2 regions of the Sphingomonas melonis DAPP-PG 224 genome follow, and region 1 is predicted to be linked to the other one. Evidence: riboswitches for the same ligand, from Rfam matches in the RefSeq annotation. Region 1 holds a riboswitch; the other holds the start of a gene.
What was found. Region 1 has a riboswitch for cobalamin ahead of SPHME3_RS0102470 (TonB-dependent receptor plug domain-containing protein). Riboswitches for the same ligand answer to the same signal wherever they lie in the genome.

Region 1 (3,609 bases):
ATGGATGTGCCTCGTATCGAAGATAATGTCTGACTAATTGTAGGGTGGCACGACGCTGCGGACAATGACCGATTGTTCGGGAGTCGCTACCCATCCCCCGCCACCCGTTCGTGCTGAGCGTGTCGAAGCACGGGGTGCCACATGCGCGCCGTCTCCTGTGGCAACGCGCCCTTCGACAGGCTCAGGGCGAACGGGGGTGGGGTGAATGGGCAGCGTTTACAGAAACGCCCGCCCGCCCGTCACTGGAATCGTCGCGCCCGTGATATAGCTCGATTCATCGCTCGCCAGCAGCACATAGGCGGGCGCCAGCTCCGCCGGTTGCGCAGCGCGGCCCAGCGGCGTGTTCTCGCCGAACGTCTTCACCGCTTCCGGCGGCATCGTCGACGGGATCAGCGGCGTCCACACCGGCCCCGGCGCGACGGCATTTACGCGGATCTTCCGCTCCGCGAGCATCTGCCCCAGGCCGGATGTGAAATTGTAGATCGCGCCCTTCGTCGTCGCATAGGCGAGCAATTGCTGGTTCGGGTCCTGCGCGTTGATCGACGTCGTGTTGATGATCGACGCACCTTCGCCCATGTGCGCGACCGCGGCCTTCGACAGATAGAACATGGAATGGATGTTGGTCGCGAAGGTCAGCTGCCATTCCTCGTCGCTGATATCCTCCAACGCCTCGAAGCTGCGCTGGTGCGCGGCGTTGTTGACCAGCACGTCGATCCGGCCGAACGCCTCCACCGCCTTGGCGATCACGGTGCGGCACTGATCGGGCTGCGACAGGTCGCCCGCGACCAGTACCGCCTGCCGCCCCTCCGCCTCGACCAGCGCCTTGGTCGCCTCGGCATCGTCATGTTCGTCGAGATAGGCGATCAGCACGTCGGCGCCCTCGCGCGCAAAGGCCAGGGCGACCGCGCGGCCGATGCCGCTGTCGCCGCCGGTGACGATCGTCTTCTTGCCGGCAAGGCGCCCGGAGCCCTTGTAGCTCGATTCGCCATGGTCGGGGCGCGGGTCCATGTCCTCGGTACGGCCGGGGATCGCCTGCTGCTGTTCGGGATAGGGCGGGGTGGGGTAATCGGTCATGGGGCACTCCTTCGCTCCGGCCAACCGATCGCCCGCGCGCTCGTTCCGGCTCATCAACCTGGATCAATGAAGTCGCCCCGAACCCGACAACGACACCGACACCGACACCGCCGCGGCGCGGCATTGACGCCTCGGCCCGTCTGACCGTAAGGGCGCGGCCGTGAAAGGTCCCCGGAGACGGGGTCAAAAGGGAAGCCGGGATGCGCAACGGGAGGCGCGGATCCGGCGCTGCCCCCGCAACTGTGACCGGCAAGCCGGTCCCCATCGAGCCACTGGATCCGCGACGGATCTGGGAAGGCGGGGACACAGGCGACGACCCGGAAGCCAGGAGACCTGCCTTTCGCCGTCGATCCTTCGCGCGGACGGGGTGTGCCGGGCGGACGAGGGAACCCCCTCGATGCGAGCGACATCCGCCGTGCGCGAATGGTCGCGCGCGGTCAAAAAGGCCGCCGCGCGCGATCCGTCGCGTGCGGTCATAAGGGGTGTGCCCAATGACTGTTCGCCTATCCGTTTCCGTTGTCCGTCCGTCGCTGTTGACGCTCGGCCTGCTGCTCGCCGCGCCCGCCGCCGCGCAGATCGCGCCGACCGCCGATCCTGCGAACAGCGACGACATCGTCGTCACCGCGACCCGCGTCGCCCAGCCCGCTGCCGAAGTCGGCCAGGCCGTGACCGTCATCACCCGCGACGAGATCGATCGCCGCCAGACCGTGTCGGTCGCCGATCTGCTGTCGACCACCCCCGGCGTCACCGTGACGCGCAATGGCAGCCTGGGCGGCTTCACCGGCGTGCGCCTGCGCGGCGCAGAGGCGGAGCAGACTTTGGTCGTGATCGACGGCGTGCGCGTCAACGATCCCTCGTCGCCCGGCGGCGGCTTCGACTTCGCCAATCTGCTGTCGGCGAGCGTCCAGCGCATCGAAGTGCTGCGCGGCCCCAATTCGGTCCCCTGGGGCAGCCAGGCGATCGGCGGCATCGTCAACGTCATCACCGAAGAACCGACCGAGCGGCTGAAGGCGCGCGCCAGCGCCGAATATGGCTATGCCGACAGCCTTTACGCGCAAGGCGGCATCTCGGGTCGCAGCGGCGCGATCTCGGGCGCACTGACCGGCGGCTATCTGCGCAGCGACGGCATCTCGGCCGCGGCCAACGGCACCGAGCGCGACGGCTATCGCCAGTACGGCGCGACCGGCCGCCTGGGCGTCGACTTCACCGACGGCATTGGCCTCGACCTGCGCGGCTATTGGGCCGACAGCAAGACGCAGACCGACGGCTATCCTGCGCCCAACTACATCCTTGCCGACGACCCCAGCTTCTCGACCGCGAACGAACTGTACGGCTATGCCGGCCTGCACGCGAACTTCGGCACGTTCCGCAACCGCGTCGCCTTCACCATCGCCGACATCAACCGCGACACCTATGCCAAGCCCGGCGCCACCCCGTCGCCGTTCCGCGGCCGCTCGGAACGCTACGAATATCAGGGCGATTATCAGCCGATCGATCAGGTCCGCATCGTCGCCGGCGTCGAGCATGAAGACAGCCGCTACCGCGACGCGACGCTGCGCCGCTCGGTCGGCATCACCAGCGTCTATGGCGAAGCGATCGTGAAGCCGTTCGACGCACTGACCCTGACCGGCGGCGTCCGCAACGACGACCATGAGACGTTCGGCAATCACACCACTTTCGGCGCCGACGCCGCGCTGGCGCTGCGCACCGGCACGACGCTGCGGGCGAGCTATGGCGAGGGCTTCAAGGCGCCGACCCTGTACCAGCTGTACAGCCCGTACGGGAACACACGCCTCGATCCGGAAACCGCGCGCAACTGGGATGCCGGCATCGAACAGGCGCTGCTCGACGGTCGCGCCCGCGTCTCGGCGACCTATTTCAACCGCGACACGCGCAACCAGATCAGCTTCCGCGGCTGCTCGGGCGCCGAGCAGAACACCAGCGGTTCGATCTGCGTCAACCGCCCGTTCGGCGTCTACGACAACATCCAGCGCACCCATGCCGAGGGCGTGGAGTTCGCGATCGGCCTGCGCCCCGTCGACGCGCTGACCGTGTCGGCCAACGTGTCGTACATCGATGCGGAAAACCGCACGCCCGGCACCGCCTTCCGCACCGATCTGCTGCGCCGGCCCAAGGAAACCGCGGCGTTCGTCGTCGACTATCGCCTGCCCTTCGGTCTGGGTATCGGTGGCACCGTGCAGATCGTCGGCGACAGCTTCGACAGTGACAGCTACGGCAGCCGCGTGCGCGTCGACGGCTATGCGCTGGCCAGCGTCCGCGCCGAACTGCCGATCGGGGATCGCCTGTCGATCTACGGCCGCATCGATAACGTCACCGACGCGCGCTACCAGACGGTTGCCGAATACGGCACCTACGGCCGCGCCGCCTATGGCGGCGTGCGCGTGAAGCTGGACTGATGCGGATGCCCTCACCCTACACCGGTGTTGCCGGCTCTTCCCTCTCCCGATGGGAGAGGGAGGGAGGCGCGCAGCGCCGGAACGGTGAGGGTCGTCGCCGGCTGTCGTCTATGCTTAC
Region 2 (3,609 bases), 990 kb from region 1:
TCGCGGGCTTCTTCGTTGAGGATGCAGGCAAATTCCCAGGCCAGCTTTTCGCGGCTGCGATAATGCGCGTCGTAGAGCGTATCGATCATCGTCATCGGCCCGGGCAGCGTCCATTTGATCGGCTGGCGGGTCTGCGCGCGCAGGAAGCGGGCATCGTCGACGAAGACCGGCGCGGGGCGCGACACCGCACCAACGACGGTCGGAACGCTGGCGTCATAGCGGTTGCGGATGCGTACCGTCTCGCGCTGTTCGAAATCGACGCCGTCCAGATGTTCGATGAACGTGGTGACGAAATGCTGGCGCGTCTGTTCGCCGTCGCCGACGATGTCGATCCCCGCCTGTCGCTGGTCGTCGACCGCGAGGCGCAGCGCGTCCTGCTTGCCCGTGGTCAGGTCGTCGCCCTCCAGCCGCCACGGCGACCAGAGCGTTTCGGGTTGGGCGAGCCAGGCCGGTTTGGGCAGGCTGCCCGCGGTGGTCGTCGGCAGGAGTGTCGTCATGATCAGGATACCTTCGCGTTCGGGGCGATCACAGGCCGCAGGTCGCCGACCAGCGCTGCAGCGCGGGGCCATGCGGTTTGATGAGATGGGCTTCGGCAAATCGGCCCTGCTCGACGGCGAGGCGGCTGCGCTCTTCGCGATCGTAGACGATGCGGGTCAGCGAATAATCCTGCTCGTCCAGGCTGGGCTGATAGCGGGCGGCGGCCGCCGAATTGGCGTTGTAGATTTCGGGGCGGTAGATTTTCTGGAAGGTCTCCATGACGCTGATCGTGCTGGCGAGTTCTAGGTTGGTATAGCCGTCGACCAGATCGCCGATATGGTAGAAGGCGAGCGGCGCGACGCTGTGCGGTGGCATGAAGTAGCGCGCCGTCATCCCCATCTTCGCAAAATACAGATCGGTGGGCGAACGCGTGTCGGCCGCATATTCCACCCCCAGGATGGGGTGGACGTTGGTCGTGCGGTGATAGACCTGCTTGCTGGACACGCTGAGGCAGATGACCGGCGGCTTGTCGAATTGCTCGCGATAGGCGTCCGACGACAGGAAATGCTTGAACAGATTGCCGTGCAGGTCGCCGAACTGGGCGGGCGCACCGGTGTTGCCCGACTGGCGCAGATGATCGGGCAGCACGACGCTGAAGTCGTAATCGCGGATGTAGGACGAGAAATTGTTGCCGACCATGCCGGCGATGCACGCGCCGCTGCGCGTGTCGGTGACACGCGTGTGCAGGATTTCGATCAGCGGAAACGCCTCGTCCTGCGCATCGGGGCCGATGCGCAGCGCGGCCGACACGATGTCGAGCGCCACGGTGTAGCGGTCACCCGTCGGATTGTCCCAATGCATCAGCGAATTGAAGCGCCGGTCGATCATCACCAGCGTGTTGCGCAGATTGTCCCGGCGGCTCTCCCCGCGTGCCAGATTGGCGAAATTGGTGGTGATGCGCGTGGTGTCGGCGGGGCGATAGTCCTCGTCGAACGGGATGCTGCTTATGGTGAACGTAAAGCCGCTATTCGTCATGACTCACCTGCTGTTGACGAACAGGGGCATGGAAGAGCGCGCAAGGCGTGAGCGAGGCCCGGATGGCGTGCGCCGTGGACCGTCCGCGTCAAGCGCGATCCACCGGAGGAACCCCCGTCCGAGGAACGTTATGGCGTCGGAGGCAGGTCTCCTGGCTCACGGGTCAACGCGGTGGTTCCGGCCTTCCCGGGCGCGGGTGCAGCGCCCAGTGACACGAATTGGAACCGCCGCTCGCCGCTTACAGTTGCGGGGGCAGCGCCGGATTTTGCCCGCAGGGGGCATCACCGGCTTCCCGTCTTAGCCCCATCGCCATGCCTGGGATGGGGAACCTCGACCCGCGTCTTAGGCAGGATCGCGGGGCATTTGTCAAGCGCGATATAAAGATATCTTTATATCGTTATGTCGGGTTGGTGGGCATGCAGCCATAGAAAAGCAGCGCCGATGGGGTGCATCGGCGCTGCTGAGGAAGGCCTGCTTTTGGCTGGCGGGCGGCCTCAATAGGCGGCCGACAGCGTCAGGAACCACTGGCGCGGCGGGATCGGGAAGCCCGAGTAATTGTTCGTCGCCGAGCCGACACCGAGGGTCGAAATGCCCTTCTTGTCGAACAGGTTGGTGACGTTGAGCGCCAACTCCGCCTTGCGCAGCGGGATGACGCCCTCCGGCACCCGCGCCGCGACGCGCAGCGAGGTGAGGAAGTAGGAGGGCACCTTCGCATCGTTGCTGAACGTCGCGTAGCGCGCGCCGACATAATCGCCGATCACCTGCACCTCGACCGGATCGAGCGAGAGGGTCGCGACCGACTTGTTCATCCATTTGGGAATGCCGGGCAGCTGCTTGCCGCAGGTCGGCACGATGCCGCCGCTGACCAGATAGCCGCCGATGCACGTGTCCGTCGCCGCACCGATACCGCTGGCGGTCGAAGTGTAGTCGCGCTTGTACTTCGACAGATTGTACGACGCGGCATTGTACAGCGACAGGACACGGCCGAAGCGCAGCGTGAAGGCGGCGTCGACACCATCGGTCTTCACGTTGCCGACGTTGACCAGGATCGACGTGCCGCCGGTGATCGCACCGCCGGCGATGCCGCCCGGATTGGTCGAAATCGCCAGCAGCCGGTCCTGGAAGTCGACGTGGTAGTAATTGACCTGCGCGCTGAAGCCGATGCCGCCGCCGAAGCTGCGGTTGCTGCGCAGGCCGGCTTCATAGGTCCAGCTGCTTTCCGGCCGGCCGCTCTGCGCGAAGGCGTCGAACGCCGCCTGGCTGCCGGTGAACCACGGGCCGCCGCCGCCCGCCAGATAGGCCTGATATTGCCGCAGGTTCTTCTGCGCGTTGGCATAGAGCTGTTCGTGGCCGTTGACGTCATAGGTCGCGCCGACGGCGGGCAGGAACCAGCGCAGCGTGTCGATCCGCCCCTGCGGCAGGTTGCCGGTCAGGCCGGAGAGCGAGCCGACCACCGGCTGCACCGGGAAGCGGCCGGTCGCCCATTGCGCGCTGGTCTTGAAGCCCGCCTGGATCAGCAGACGGTCGAATGCCTGCCAGCTGTCCTGCAGGTGCAGCTGGAGCTGTTCGATCTTCGCATCGCCCTGATATTGCGTGAACAGTGGCTGTGCGACCGAGAGCGGGCGGATGTAGGGCGTGCTGTTGCCCGGCGTATTGACGTCGACGCCATACCAGCGGCGCCACTGCGTCGTGCTGTTGTGTTCGAACCAGCCGCCCAGTTCGATCTTGTGTGCGCCGAGATCGAGGTCGAGCGCGGAGATGACGCCCCAGCGATCGATGCGATATTCGGTGGTGCGGGTGATCAGGCCCGACCCGCCCGTCGCGGCGACCAGCGCGGCCCCGGCCGCCGCCGCCTGCGCATCGGTGCGCGCAGTGCAGTTCGTCGGGCGGATACCGTTGGTATTGGCGGTGAAGCGGCAGTTGCTGGGCAAGGTCGCATACGCCGGATCGAGATAGGCCTGCGCGGTCGTGATCGACTGGCCGAGCGGCCCCGCGACGACGCCGACGCCGTCATTGTGATGATAATAGGCCGTGTTGGTCAGCGTGATGTTCTTGGCGAGGCGTGCCTCGTACCGGCCGTAGGCGAGGTAATCGGTG

Region 2: another riboswitch for cobalamin. It lies ahead of SPHME3_RS0107375 (putative oxygenase MesX); the one in region 1 lies ahead of SPHME3_RS0102470 (TonB-dependent receptor plug domain-containing protein).

The regions. Positions count from the first base shown of each region.
Region 1 covers NZ_KB900605.1:497,256-500,864, reverse strand. The annotation lists gene SPHME3_RS0102480 (aldehyde dehydrogenase (NADP(+))) at 1-2, opposite strand, end outside; gene SPHME3_RS0102475 (SDR family oxidoreductase) at 217-1,074, opposite strand; cobalamin riboswitch at 1,223-1,429, shown strand; gene SPHME3_RS0102470 (TonB-dependent receptor plug domain-containing protein) at 1,566-3,491, shown strand.
Region 2 covers NZ_KB900605.1:1,485,736-1,489,344, forward strand. The annotation lists gene SPHME3_RS0107370 (methionine synthase) at 1-497, opposite strand, end outside; gene SPHME3_RS0107375 (putative oxygenase MesX) at 526-1,512, opposite strand; cobalamin riboswitch at 1,637-1,860, opposite strand; gene SPHME3_RS0107380 (TonB-dependent receptor) at 2,007-3,609, opposite strand, start outside.